One region of the Nonomuraea sp. NPDC050022 genome, then DNA from elsewhere that is predicted to be linked to it. Evidence: riboswitches for the same ligand, from Rfam matches in the RefSeq annotation. Region 1 holds a riboswitch; the other holds the start of a gene.
What was found. A riboswitch is a leader RNA that binds a small molecule or an ion and turns the genes downstream of it on or off. The one in region 1 is predicted to bind S-adenosylmethionine.
Positions count from the first base shown of each region.

Region 2: another riboswitch for S-adenosylmethionine. It lies ahead of ACIBO2_RS17370 (aminotransferase class V-fold PLP-dependent enzyme); the one in region 1 lies ahead of thrC (threonine synthase).

Region 1 is NZ_JBITKE010000027.1:32,872-39,970, forward strand. Features, by position in the region: gene otsB (trehalose-phosphatase) at 1-625, shown strand, start outside; gene ACIBO2_RS58265 (hypothetical protein) at 689-1,270, shown strand; gene ACIBO2_RS58270 (MFS transporter) at 1,313-2,476, opposite strand; gene ACIBO2_RS58275 (trehalose-6-phosphate synthase) at 2,478-3,902, opposite strand; gene ACIBO2_RS58280 (RNA polymerase sigma factor) at 3,934-4,488, shown strand; SAM riboswitch class I at 4,568-4,708, shown strand; gene thrC (threonine synthase) at 4,722-5,954, shown strand; gene ACIBO2_RS58290 (MoaD/ThiS family protein) at 5,978-6,253, shown strand; gene ACIBO2_RS58295 (cold-shock protein) at 6,494-6,694, shown strand; partial or broken gene ACIBO2_RS58300 (TCP-1/cpn60 chaperonin family protein) at 7,004-7,099, shown strand, end outside.
Region 2 is NZ_JBITKE010000004.1:178,142-185,240, forward strand. Features, by position in the region: gene ACIBO2_RS17350 (Rossmann-like and DUF2520 domain-containing protein) at 1-755, opposite strand, end outside; gene ACIBO2_RS17355 (SAM-dependent methyltransferase) at 1,003-1,971, shown strand; gene ACIBO2_RS17360 (cytochrome P450) at 2,196-3,386, opposite strand; gene ACIBO2_RS17365 (TerC family protein) at 3,396-4,121, opposite strand; SAM riboswitch class IV at 4,224-4,339, shown strand; gene ACIBO2_RS17370 (aminotransferase class V-fold PLP-dependent enzyme) at 4,382-5,668, shown strand; gene ACIBO2_RS17375 (DoxX family protein) at 5,757-6,341, opposite strand; gene ACIBO2_RS17380 (NADH-quinone oxidoreductase subunit D) at 6,462-7,099, shown strand, end outside.

The DNA of each region.
Region 1 (7,099 bases):
CGGCCGGCCGGTGGCCACGGCTCTCGAACTCGGGACCGGCCTGGCCGACGCGCCCAGCCTGGCCGACGTGCCCGGCCTGGTGGTGCTGGGACATTACGGGTTCGAGCGCTGGGAGGACGGCCGGGTCTCGGCGCCGCCGCCCCCGCCCGGCGTGCTCGAGGCCGAGGCCGAGCTGCAACTGCTGCTCGTCTCCCTCGGCGTGAAAGGCGTGGCGATCGAGGACAAGGGCCGGGCGGTCGCCGTGCACACCCGGCGCAGCGCCGACCCCGAGGGCACGCTGCAGGCCCTGCGCGAGCCGCTGGCCGCGCTGGCGAAGAAGCACGGGCTGGTCGTCGAGCCCGGCCGGCTGGTGCTCGAACTACGCCCGCCGGGCATGGACAAGGGGCACGCGCTCGGCCTGTTCCTGGCCGAGCGGGCGGCCAGGTCGGTCATGTTCGTCGGCGACGACCTGGGCGATCTGGCGGCCTTCGACGCGGTCAGGAACTCAGGGTTGCCGGGGGTGAATGTGTGCAGCGGCTCCGCCGAGGTGACCGCGCTGGCCGAGCGGGCCGACATCGTGGTGGACGGCCCCGACGGCGTGGTGTCCCTGCTGCGGGAGCTCGCGTCGGCTTTCAAGGGGCACTGATTCGCGCTAACTCGCCGACAAGTACGCAACCCGCGTGCAAGCGCGCGCCAGTACGGTCGCGGGATGTCGAAGAGATACCTCGCCGTGGCGGGCCTGTCCGTGGCCGCCGCCCTCCTCGTCCCGGCCGTCCCCGCCTCCGCGAGCGCCGCGAGCACCGCGAACCATCCGCTCAAGCTGCGCCAAGGGCTGACGCTGTCCCTTCCGAGCTCATGGAAGGTGTACGGCAAGGGCGACTGGATCCATGTCGTCACCGGCAAGTGCGCCAAGCCCAAGGGGGCGTACTTCACGCCGGAGTGCCGCGGCTTCTGGGTGCTCGGGCCCGCGGCCATCAAGGTGGGTCACGAGCTCAACCCGTACACGCCCGACCGGCCCTTCTACTCGGCGACCGACGTGGAGCCCTGCCCGCTCAACCGCAAGTGGGGCCAGACGTTCAACGGCGCGGCGGCCAAGGGACTGCGCCAGGTCGGGCCCGGTCACAAGGCGTACTACCGCGCGTGGAAGGGCACCTGCGTCACCGGGACGGGCAAGAAGCGGGCCACCTTCGTCCAGCGGGAGTGGTACCTGCCCAAGAGCGGCATCCTCGTCGTCGACTCATGGAACACCCCCGGCCTGCCCGGCGTACTCAAGCACGCGACCTGGCGATAAGCGCCCCCGGCCTGCTCACGTACGCGGCCTGGCGATACGCGCTCAGGCGCGCGGCCTGGCGATGAGCACACCGCCGGCGGCCAGGCCGATGAGGACGGGAACCAGCAGGAACGCGTTCCAGGTGCCGAAGCCGTCGGCGAGCGCGCCGAGCGCGAGCGGGCCGAGGGCCATCGCGGACCCGGCCCAGATCGGCGCGGCCGCGCCGGCCCGGTCGGGCCGGTCGCCCGCGTGCGTGATCAGCGCGGCCAGCGCGAGCGGGAAGTGCAGGGACGCGCCGAGCCCGCTGAGCGCGAGGCCCGCGTAGGACAGGACGGGCCAGGTGCTCAACCAGAAGAGCAACCAGCCCACCGCGGTGACCGCCAGCGCGCCCAGGAAGAGCCGCGCGGGTGGCAGGCGTAAGGCCAGGTACGCGCCGGCGAACCGGCCCGCCGCCAGCCCGGCCAGGAACGCGGTCAGCCCGGTCGCGGCGGCGGCCGCGCTCAGGCCGGTGCGCGCGGCGAACAGTTCGGCGGCCCACAAGTTGAACGAGAACTCCAGCGCCACGCAGCAGCTCAGCACGCCGCCCGCCACCAAGAAGCGCCACCCGGGCGGCGCCGGTCGCTCGCCGGTGGGCGAGACCGCCACGGTCGTGGCCGGAGGCCAGACCCGCGCCATCGTCACGACCAGCAGCGCGGTGAGCGCGGGGGTGAGGAGTAGCGCGGCCCGCCAGCCGAGCGTGGTCTGCGCGACCGCGCTGAGCAGGAAGGTCGCGGCCACGCCCGCCACGACGCCGACGGCGTTCGCCTCGCTCAGCGCGGCCGGCCCGGCCGGCCCGTGGTGCTCGCTGAGTGCGGCCATGGCGCTGTAGAGGGCGATCGAGCCGAAGCCGCCGGCCACGCCATAGCCGAGCAGCGTCAGGGGCAGCGCGGAGAACAGCACGATCAGGAGCACGCCCGCGTTCATCCCGGCCAGGCCGATCCAGGTGGTGGTCCGCCTGCCGTAGCGCCTGGTGAGGAGCGGGAGGGAGAGGCCGGCCAGGATGGTGCCCACGGCCATCGCGGTGCCGTGCAGGCCGGCGACCGTGCCGGAGGTGCGCTGCTGGAGGCGGAGGAGCGGCAGGGCCGCGCTCAGGCCGTAGACGAAGGTGGCGAACGTACCGAGGATCAGGTAGATCAGCCAGGTCGGCCGGTCCCTGGTCAGCCGGGTGCTCTCTGAGATCGCCGACATGCTAGGCCAGCGCGTCCAGCTGGGCGGCGAACCACTTCTGCGGCGGGAGCGCGGTGGCCGCCGCCTCCAGCCGGTCGCGGCGGTTCATGCGCTCCTCCTCGGGCATGACCAGCGCGTCGTGCAGCGCGACGGCCGTGCCGCTCACGTCGTAGGGGTTGACCAGGAGCGCGTGCGGGCCCAGCTCGGCCGCCGCGCCCGCCTCGCGCGAGAGCACCAGCGCGGCCCGCGGCGACAGGATCGGGCCCTCCTTGGCCACCAGGTTCATGCCGTCGCGGATCGGGTTGACCAGCAGCACGTCGGCCAGCCGGTAGGCGGCCAGCGAGCGCGGGTAGTCGTCGTTGACGTTGAGTATCAGCGGGTCCCAGTCCTCGGTGCCGAACTCGTCCTCGATCTCCTGGGCGCAGCGCTGCACCGAGGCGGTGTATTCGCGGTATTCGGGCAGGTCGTGCCGGCTGGGATAGGCGAACGCCAGATGCACCACCCGGCCGTGCCATTCCGGGTGGGCGAGCAGGAACTCCCGGTAGGCCACCAGCCCGCGGACGATGTTCTTGGACAGCTCGGTGCGGTCGATGCGGACGATCAGCCGGCGGTCGCCGACCTGCTCCTTGATCGCGGCGATGTTGGACTCGACGTCGGGTTCGTGGGCCCGTGCCCACAGCGCCTCGCCGTCGACGCCGAGGCCGTGCACGCCGATGCGGGTGGTCCTGCCCTCATGGGTGACCGTACGGCCGGCCCGGTCGACCTCCGCGCCGAGCAGGGCGCGGCAGCAGTCCATGAACGCCCCCGCCCAGCGTTCGGTGAGGAAACCGGCGTGGTCGGCGCCCAGGATGCCTTCGAGCACCTCGCGCGCGACATCGTCGGGCAGCAGCGAGAAGTATTCGGGCGGCGCCCACGGCGTGTGGCTGAAGTGCGCGATGCGCAGGTCGGGCCGTTCGGCGCGGAGCATCGCCGGGGTCAACGTGAGGTGGTAGTCCTGGACCATCACGCGGGCCTCGTGCCCGGCCTCCTCGGCCAGCGCCAGCGCGAACGCGCCGTTGTAGTCGCGATAGGACTCCCATTCGCGCTCGAACCTGGTGCCGAACAGCGGCGCGTTGGGAATGTCGTAGAGCAGGTGGTTGACGAACCACAGCGTGGAATTGGCCACGGCGTTGTAGGCGCGGTGGAAGGTGGCCGGCGGGATGTCGAGCATCCGCAGCGCGCCGGTGTCGTAGCCGGCTTGGTCGAGCCGACCGCCGGGCGCCTGGCGTACGGCACCACGGTCACCGTCGGACAAAGCAGCGCAGACCCACAGCACGCCGTCGTCCTTCAGGACCCCGGAGAGCCCGGACACCAGGCCGCCACCGCCACGCTTCATCGTCAGCACACCGTCGTCGGAGACGGTGAACGAGACGGGTCCTCTGTTAGAGGCGACCAGGACGCTGTTCATTAAAGCTCCCTCCGACCATAGGATCCCAGCTATGGCGCTTGATGACCTAACCGAGGAACTCGCCCGCTCCGCCGCTGCCGGAGATCATCGCGCACTCGGCGAGCTCCTGAGGCGGATCGAACCCGACGTGCTGCGCCATTGCGCCCGAATCCTGCCCTACCACCAGGATGCGGAAGAGGCCTCCCAGGACACACTGCTGGCCGTGGCGCGCAACATCGGGCGCTTCGAGGGGCGGGCCAGGTTCAGCACCTGGCTGCACATCGTGACGGCCAACTGCGCCCGTACGACGTACCGCACGCTGAAGCGCCGCTCGGCCGAGCAGACCTCCGACGAGCTCCCCATGCAGAAGCCCGACGCGCGGCGGGTCAGCGTGATCGCCGGGTCGCGGCTCGACCTGCTCGACGCGATGGAGTCGCTGGAGGCCAGCAAGCCCGACCTGGCCCAGGCCCTCGTGCTGCGCGACATCGTGCAGCTCGACTACAACGAGGTCGCCGAGCAGCTCGGCATCCCGCTCGGCACCGCGAAGTCGCGCATCCACCAGGCGCGCAAGTACGTGCAGGGCGTACTGGGGGAGGACTATCGCTGAGACCGTACGTCTCGCTTCGTGAGACGGTTGGTGGCTTGACGCGCCTGGCCAGGTAGAGTCAGGCCAAACAACTGAATATTGCTCATCCAGAGGGGTGGAGGGACCGGCCCTGCGAAGCCCCGGCAACCCTCCCGGATTCAGACTCGCTACAGGGCGAGGCCGACCGGGACAGGTGCCAATTCCGGTCTGCGGTCAAGGTGGCCGCAGGCGAAGATGAGGGAAGGCCTCGCTTCATGTCGCACGACTTCGGACCCGCTGTAGCCCTTTCTTGCCGCGAGTGCGGCACCCGTTACGAACTCGGCCCCAGCTTCGCCTGCCTGGAGTGTTTCGGGCCGCTCGAAGCGGCCTACTCCTTCGGTGACGTCACCCGGAAGGACATCGAGTCCGGCCCCGCCAACATCTGGCGCTACCGCTCGCTTCTCCCCGTTCCCGTCGACGTCGCCACCAAGCCGAACATGAACCCCGGCTGGACCAAGCTCGTCAAGGCCGGCAACCTCGGCCGCGCGCTGGGCATCAAGTCCCTGTACGTCAAGGACGACTCGGGCAACCCCACCCACTCCTTCAAGGACCGGGTGGTGGCCATCGCCGTCGAGGCGGCGCGTAACTTCGGGTTCCACACCCTTTCCTGCTCCTCCACCGGCAACCTCGCGGGCGCGGTCACGGCCGCCGCCGCAAGGGCCGGGCTCGACGCCTGCGTGTTCATCCCCGCCGGGCTGGAGCAGGCCAAGATCGCCATGGCCCGGGTGTTCGGCGGCAAGCTGGTCGCGATCGACGGCTCCTACGACGAGGTCAACCGGTTCTGCTCCGAGCTCATCGGCGACCCGCTGGGCGACAAGTGGGGCTTCGTCAACGTCAACCTGCGGCCCTACTACGCCGAGGGCTCCAAGACGCTGGCCTACGAGATCGCCGAGCAGCTCGGCTGGCGGCTGCCCGAGCAGATCATCATCCCGGTGGCCTCCGGCTCCCAGCTCACCAAGATCGACAAGGGTTTCAAGGAGCTGATCGCGCTCGGCCTGGTCGAGGACCGGCCCTACAAGATCTTCGCCGCGCAGGCCAAGGGTTGCTCTCCCGTGTCGACCGCCTACAAGGCCGGCCACGACGTGGTCCAGCCGGTCAAGCCCGACACCATCGCCAAGTCGCTGGCCATCGGCAACCCCGCCGACGGCCCGTACGTGCTCGACATCGCCCGCCGCACCGGCGGGGCGGTGGAGGACGTCACGGACCCCGAGATCGTCGCCGCCATCAAGCTGCTGGCCTCTACGGAGGGCATCTTCGCCGAGACGGCCGGCGGCGTCACCGTGGGAGTGCTGAAGAAGCTCGTCGAGACCGGGCAGCTCGACCCGGAGGCCGAGACCGTGGTGCTCAACACCGGCGACGGGCTCAAGACGCTCGACGCCGTCGCCGACGACGCCCAGCCCACGGCAGTGATCCGGCCCTCGCTCGACGCGTTCCGCGCGGCTGTCTGACAACCAGGAAAGGCAAGTTAATCATGAGCGTTTCTGTGCGGATTCCCACCATTCTGCGCACCTACACCGGTGGTAACGCGGAAGTGAGTGGGGAGGGCGCGACTCTCCGTGACGTGCTGGCGAAGCTCGACTCCGACTACCCGGGGATCGGCGCGAGAATTCTGGATGAATCGGGCAAGATTCGTCGTTTTGTCAACGTTTATGTTGGCGAAGAGGATGTCCGTTTTGTCGACGGACTTGACACGCCCGCCCCCGAAGGCGTGCAGATCTCCATCATCCCGGCGGTCGCCGGAGGGTAGTCACCCGCTCACTTCAGAAGGCGCTCCCATCTGGGGCGCCTTCTGTTTTTTCCGACAATTCAACGTTGAACGACTCACTCGCCGATGAAATGCGTAATTTGTTGATTGACTCTGTTGCCAAACGCTGTGCCACAGGTATGGTCGAGGGCGATCGTCTGGTGATTTCTCCCATATGTCAGGCGATTGAGGGTCTCGCGTAGGAATGGGCGAGATCTATGAGCCCAGTAAGAGGAGTCGGAAGTGGCGCAGGGCACCGTCAAGTGGTTCAACGCGGACAAGGGCTACGGCTTCATCGCGGTAGACGGTGGCAAGGATGTATTTGTCCATTACTCAGCGATCATGATGGATGGCTATCGCTCGCTCGAACAAGGCCAGCGCGTCGAGTTCGAGATCACGCAGGGGCAGAAGGGCCCCCAAGCGGAGTCCGTGCGAGCGGTCTGAACTCACGAAGCTGGTATGTACCGGCAGGTCGCACGGCAGCGCAGTCCGGGCGAAACCGCCACTCATCCTTCGTCGACTCGGCTACGGCGGGTCCGGACGGGCCCGCCGTACTGACTGACCTGGGCATGCGGGTGTCTCAGCTTGCACTCGGCAGGGTAGAGTGCTAAACAGTTCGTTGGCACTCTCTGTTCGAGAGTGCCAACACTGGATCGGGACGATGGGGTCTGCCGAACGGAGATGCAGGCCCATGCCGTCGCGGGCGTCGGCTCGGTCCATTGAAGCCACCCTGCATCTGGGAGGTCTAGCCTTATGGCAGCCAAGATGATCGCGTTTGACGAGGACGCCCGGCGCGGTCTCGAGCGCGGCATGAACCAGCTGGCCGACGCGGTCAAGGTGACCCTGGGT
Region 2 (7,099 bases), on a different contig from region 1:
AGGATCAGGGCGTCGACATGCTTGCGTACGGTGCCCGCGTCGCCCCGCACCACGGGACCGGTCAGCCCGGCGATGCCGAGCCGCAGCACGTTGTCGAGCGCCGCGCCGAGCAGCGGACCGAGCATGATGCCCGGATGCTCCACGCCGATGCCCCGCAGGAGCTCCTGCGACTCGGCGATGAGCGTGACCATGTGGTTGGCGGCCCCGGCCAGGGCCGCGTGGTAGAGGGCACGGTCGGAGTCGGCGATCCAGACCGGCTCGCCGCCCATCTCGATCACCAGCGCCTCGGCGATGGGCCTGAGCGTGTCGGGCGCCGTCACGCCGAACGAGATGCCGGTGATGCGGTTGAGGTCGTCGTCCCGCCCGGTGAACGTCATCACCGGATGGAGCGCGAGCGGCAGCGCGCCCGCCCTGGCGGCCGGCTCCAGCACCGACAGCCCGTACGCGCCGCTGGTGTGCACGAGCAGCTTGCCCTGCAGGTCCGCGCCGGTCGACGCCAGACCGTTGACCAGATCGAGCAGCGCGTCGTCGGGCACGGTGAGCAGGATCAGCCCAGCCGTCCTGACGACCTCCTCAGGCCGCGTCGGCCGCACGCCGAGTCGCTCCGCCGCCCACCGGTGCGAGGCGTCGGAGACCCCGCTGGCGGCGACCACGTGGTGTCCGGCCTGCGCCAGTGCGGCACCGAGCACCGAACCCACCTTGCCCGCGCCCAGCACGCCCACGGCCAGCCGCGCCGGCCGATCCCCTGCGTCCATGACGTCCACCCCTGTCGACCCTGATGGCACTGCCGCCCAGAGTAACGGCCGTTCGCGACTACGTACGTGACCAGGCTTTTGCCGCATGTTGAGTTACCCATAAAAGGGACAAGGGCATACAAAACATGCACCCCCTGTCGGAAGAGATGAGAGAGGGGTTCATCTCGTGGTGGCGGGCGCCGAGTTGACGACCCGACGCCCGCGTTGATCTACGGGGGGGGGCTTACTTCGTGAGATAGTCCAGGGCATGTGGCTCACCTGGCGCGCCGCGATGCAGCACGCGCTGTACGGCGAGGACGGTTTCTACCTCCGCGAGCGCCCTTCAGGCCACTTCCGTACGTCGGTCAGCGCCTCGGCCGCCTTCGCCGACGCGGTACTGGCCCTGCTCACCCAGGTCGACGCCGACCTCGGCGCCCCTGACACCATCGACCTGGTCGACATCGGCGCCGGTGAGGGCGCCCTGGTGGCCCGCGTGCTCGAGGCCGCCGAGCCCGGACTGCGCGCCAGGCTCAACATCACCGCCGTCGACCTCTCACCCAGACCCGACGACCTGCCCAAGAGCATCGACTGGCGCCCCCGGATCCCCTCCGTCATCACCGGGCTGGCGATCGCCAACGAGTGGCTGGACAACGTCCCGCTCGACGTGGCCGAGCAGACGGCCGACGGGCCGCGGCTGGTTCTGGTCGACACCGAGACGGGCGAGGAACGGCTGGGCGACCCGGTGCCCGACTCCGACCGCGCCTGGCTCGACCGGTGGTGGCCGTCGCTGGGCCGCATCGGCTCGCGCGGGGAGATCGGGTGCCCACGCGACGCCGCGTGGGCGGCCGTGGTGAACCGGCTCAGGAGGGGTCGCGCGGTGGCCATCGATTATGCACACCCTGTGGATAACCGTCCGTGCCATGGCACACTCACCGGCTACCGAGATGGTGCGGTCGTCGCGCCCATCCCCGACGGCACCTGCGACATCACCGCTCACGTGGCGCTCGACGCGTGCGCGGAGGCCGGTCGGCGGGCCGGTGCGATATCCACAGGCTTGTCCACACAGCGCGATGCGCTAAGGGCTTTGGGGGTCACCGGCACGCGTCCGCCCATCGACCTCGCCCACGCCGATCCGACGGCTTATCTCCGGGCCCTGGCCCGCGCCTCGGAGGAGGGCGAACTGATCGACCCGAGGGGTCTCGGCGGCTTCGGCTGGCTCGTCCAGGAGCGCCGGTGACCCGTCGGCGAAGGACCGGCTACTTCCTCCCCAGGGACCCCAGCCACGACGCACCGGCTACTTCCGCTCCCCCGGAGGGGGTTCCTGCCCAGGGACGCCAGCCACGACGGACCGTCACAGAGACCGAGACAGCCTTCCCGGGGATCGGAAGCGGACCGTCCGTCAGGGCAGAGGTCCGTTGGAAGAAACCCACTCCCGGAGGGCGGACGGTCGTCGTGGCCGCGCTAACCCGTCGTCAGGTCGAGAGACTTCAGGCCGCGGATGACGTAGCCCGGCTTCCATTCCGGCTCGCTGACGAGTTCCAGCTTCGGCGCCCGCTCCAGCAGGGCGCCGAACGACTCGATCAGCTCGATGCGGGCCAGCGGCGCGCCCAGGCAGAAGTGGATCCCCGCCCCGAAGGAGATGTGCGGGTTGTCCGGCCGTCCCACGTCGAGCCGGTCAGGGTCGGCGAACACCGTCTCGTCGCGGTTGGCCGAGCCGAACAGCAGCGCGACCTCGGCCCCGCGCGGGATCTCGACCCCGTGCACCTCGATGTCCTCCAGCACCCACCGCTCGAACATCTGTAGCGGCGTGTCCCAGCGCATCAGCTCCTCGACGGCCGTGGGCAGCAGACTCCGGTCCTCGCGCAGGCGTACCAGCTCGGCGGGGTTCCTGAACAGGGACCACCAGCCGTTGCCCGTCACGTTCACGGTCGCCTCGTGACCGGCGTTGAGCAGCAGCACGCACGTACCGATCAGCTCGTCCTCGGTGAGCTCCTCGATCGCCGCGAGCGCGCTGATCAGGTCGTCGCCCGGCCGGACGGCCCGCGCGCGGGCCAGGTCCGCGAGGTAGGCGGCGAACTCCGCCGCCGCATTGGCGGCCACGTGCTGCGACTCCACGCTCGGGTTCAGCTCGTACATCTGGCAGATGTCGGCCGACCAGGGGCGCAGCAGGTGCCGGTCCGCCTCGGGCACGCCGAGCATCTCCGCGATGACGGTCACCGGCAGCGGCTCGGCCACCTCGGCGATCAGGTCGCCGCCGCCCTTCTCGACGAACGCCTCGACCAGCCCTTCGGCGATGGCCCTGACCCGGGGGCGCAGCGACTCGACCATGCGCGGCGTGAACGCCTTGGAGACCAGCCGGCGCAGCCTGGTGTGCACCGGTGGCTCGACGTCGAGCATGCCAGCCCTGGTCACCCGCCAGAACGGCTCCTGGAACGCCGGCTCCTCCGGCCTGCCGAACTCCTCGTGCGTGGCCACGTGGAGGTAGGAGCGGCCCAGGCGACGGTCTCTGAGCAGCGCGTTCACGTCCGCGTGCCGGGAGATGAGCCACTGCCCCGTCGGCTCGAAGTAGCTGACGGGGGCCTCACGCCTCAGCTCCGCGTACGCGCCGTAGGGATAGGCAACAAAATCCGGATTCCAGGGATCGAATCGCACTTTTTCATCTTATGAGGAGGCTTGCTTGGCGTGCCTGCTCCGCATCCGGATGTTGAGCAGCTCCACGATCACCGAGAAGGCCATCGCGAAGTAGATGTAACCCTTGGCGATGTGCTGGCCGAGTCCCTCGGCGATAAGCACCACCCCGATCAGCACCAGGAACGCCAGAGCCAGCATCTTGATGCTCGGATGCTTGTCCACGAACCTGCTGATCGGCCCGGACGCGAACAGCATCACCAGCACCGCCACGATCACCGCGGCGATCATCACGCCGAGCTCGTCCACCATGCCCACCGCGGTGATCACCGAGTCGAGCGAGAACACCACGTCCAGGATCATGATCTGCACGATCACCGACGCGAACGAGGTGACGGCCCGTCCCTTGCCGCCCTCCTCCTTCAGCTCCATGCTGTGCCCGATCTCGGTGACGCTCTTGGCCAGCAGGAACAGGCCGCCCAGCAGCAGGATCAGGTCACGCCCTGATATCCCGTGCCCGAAGACCTCGAACAATGGCGTGGTCAGCCGGACCACCCACGACAGTGCCAGCAGCAGGAGCAGCCGGCTGATCAGCGCCGCGCCCAGGCCCATGACGCGGGCCCGGTCGCGCTGCTCCGGCGGCAGCTTCCCGGCCAGGATGGAGATGAAGATGATGTTGTCGATACCGAGGACGATCTCTAGTGCGACCAGGGTGAAAAACCCGATCCAGATCTGAGGGTCGGCCACCCAGTCCAGCATTAGGTACTCCTCACAGCAGGGGTTTCAGTTACCAACGAGGCAGAGGCCGCATAAGTTCGCGGTTGCGATTCATGGCCGGGTGTCGGTTATAGTGCGGATGTAGGTCATGAGTGCCAGCGCATAGCCCCGGCTTGCTGGCCGGCAACCCTCGCGTCCGCGGCGGGGTGCCCCGGGTGAAGACCTGGTCCGCCACGAGGTGTGGTGGGCAAGCGCGGGCTCGCTGGGTGTTCCGGGGGTCCGATGGCCCCAGGAGGTTCGCCGTGTCCACGTTGACGATCTTCAGCTCCCTGCCCGCCCAGGCCACCGACGCGCCGGCTGCCGAGCGCGCCCATCCGATCCCCGCCGTGCTGGGCGCCGATCTGGAAGTGCCGGTCAAGGGCGGCAGGCTGGTGACGTACGCCAACCTCGACTACGCGGCGAGCGCCCCCTGTCTGGAGCCGGTCAGTGCCGCCGTCACCGCCGCGCTCCCGGCCTACTCCAGCGTGCATCGCGGCGCGGGCTACGCCTCCCAGCTCACCACCGCCCGCTACGAGCAGGCCCGCCACACGGTCAGGGCCTTCGTCGGCGCCCGCCCCGACGACGCCGTGATCTTCACCCGCAACACCACCGACGCGACCAACCTGCTGGCCCGCTGCCTGCCCGAGGGCACGACCGCGGTCGTCTTCGACACCGAGCACCACGCCTCGCTGCTGCCCTGGAAGCGGTCCGTACGCCTGGCGCCGCCCGCCTTCCCCGGCGAAGCCGTCCGCGCCGCCGACGAGGCGCTGGCCGGGATCGACGGCCCCAAGCTGCTCGTGGTCACCGCCGCCTCGAACGTCACCGGCGAACTCTGGCCCATCGCCGCCCTGGCGCACATCGCGCACCGCCACGGAGCCCGCATCCTGGTGGACGCCGCCCAGCTGGTGCCGCACCGGCGGCTCAACCTGACCGCGCTCGACCTCGACTACGTCGCCTTCTCCGGGCACAAGCTCTACGCGCCCTTCGGGGCCGGGGTGCTGGTCGGCCGCCGCGACTGGCTCTCCTCGGGCGAGCCGTACCTCAAGGGCGGCGGCGCCGTACGCTCCGTCGACGAGGACATCGAGTGGCACGAGGACGCCGAGCCTCGTCACGAGGCGGGCACCCCGAACGTCCTGGGCGCCATCGCCGTGGCCGCCGCCTGCGACGCGCTCAGCGCGACCGGCTGGACCGCTCTGGTACGCGAGGAGGAGCGGCTCATCGCCCGGCTCCGGTCCGGACTGGCCGCGATCGAGGGCGTGCGCGAGCTGTCGCTTTGGGGGCCGGACCAGCCGCGCGTGGGCATCGTCTCGTTCGTCGTCGACGGGCACTCGGCGCGCGAGGTGGCCGAGGTGCTGTCGGGCGAGTACGGGATCGGCGTACGTGACGGCAAGTTCTGCGCGCACCCGTTCGTCCGGCACCTGCTCGGCACCGCGGACGGCGGCTGTGAGGACGACACGGCGTCCGCGGTCCGCGCCTCGATCGGCATCGGCACCACGGAGGAGCACGTGGACCGCCTCGTAGACGCCCTCCGCGACCTCGCCGCCCGCTGAGGTCACGGAGGCGGCACGAGGCGGCACGACAGTCGCCGCGTCGCCGCCCGCTGAGGTCGCACGATGGCCTTCTCGCGGCCCGCTGAGGTCAGGCGCTCGGCGAACGTCCGCGCGACGGCTCGTCGATGTTCCTCATGTCATCGTCCCGGGCGGCCGGTTGCACCGGCATGGGGGCGGTGCCCGCCTCCGATGGGGCCTCCGGCCTGATGGAGGTGGCCGGCGCGTGGCCGGCGAGATCCTGCTCGGCCGCGCGGCGCTCGGCGCGCCGCCGGTAGCTGTTGTGCAGGATGCCGTCGATGCCGAGCCGGCCACCGCCCACCGCCACGAGCAGCAGGCAGGCCACGGCCAGCGCGCCGGCGAGCTCCCAGCCGCCGTTCTGCACCAGTACGCCGTGGGCGCCGTGGACGAAGATGATCGCGCCCAGCATGTCGACCACCAGCCCGAGGGCCGCCAGCCGGACCAGCAGGCCGATGATGAGCAGAATCCCGCCGACGGTCTCGACGAGGATGGCGAACCCGGCCGAGAGCTGCGGCAGCGGAATCCCCATCTGGTTGAAGGCGGCGGCCGTGACCGGTATCCCGATCTGCATCTTCTGCCACCCGTGGATCACGAAGATCACGCCGATCGCCACCCGCGAGATCAGAGCGGCAAGATCGAAAAGAATTCTTTGCACGGTTTTCTCCCCCCGTTCCCGACGTTCCTCCCCTGTCCAGTGGGCGGAATGCACCGATATAGGATTCCTTGACCTCTTCCTGTGCTGGATCACCACGACTGCCGGTGGCAGCATTGCCATATGACGGAACGCGTGGTCGGGATCGGCGTCGGGGCGAAAGAGCTGGCCACCGAGGACATGATCCTCAACATCGGCCCGCAGCACCCGTCGACGCACGGGGTGCTCAGGCTGCGGCTCACCCTCGACGGTGAGCGCATCGCCACGGCCGAGCCGATCATCGGCTATATGCACCGGGGCGCGGAGAAGCTGTTCGAGGTCCGCGACTACCGGCAGATCATCATGCTGGCCAACAGGCACGACTGGCTGGCCGGGTTCGCCAACGAGCTGGGCGTGGTGCTGGCCGCCGAGCGCATGCTGGGCATGGAGGTGCCGGTACGGGCCGTGTGGGCGCGTACGCTGCTGGCCGAGCTCAACCGGGTGCTGAGCCACCTGATGTTCCTCGGCTCGTACCCGCTGGAGCTGGGCGCGATCACGCCCATCTTCTACGCCTTCAACGAGCGCGAGCGCATCCAGGCCGTGATGGAGGAGATCTCCGGTGGCCGGATGCACTACATGTTCAACCGGGTCGGCGGGCTGAAGGAGGACCTGCCGTACGGCTGGCTGGACCGGGTGTCGGAGACCGTCGCCGAGACCCGGCGCCGGGTGCCCGACATCGAGAATCTCATTCTCAACAACGAGATCTTCCTGGCCCGTACCAA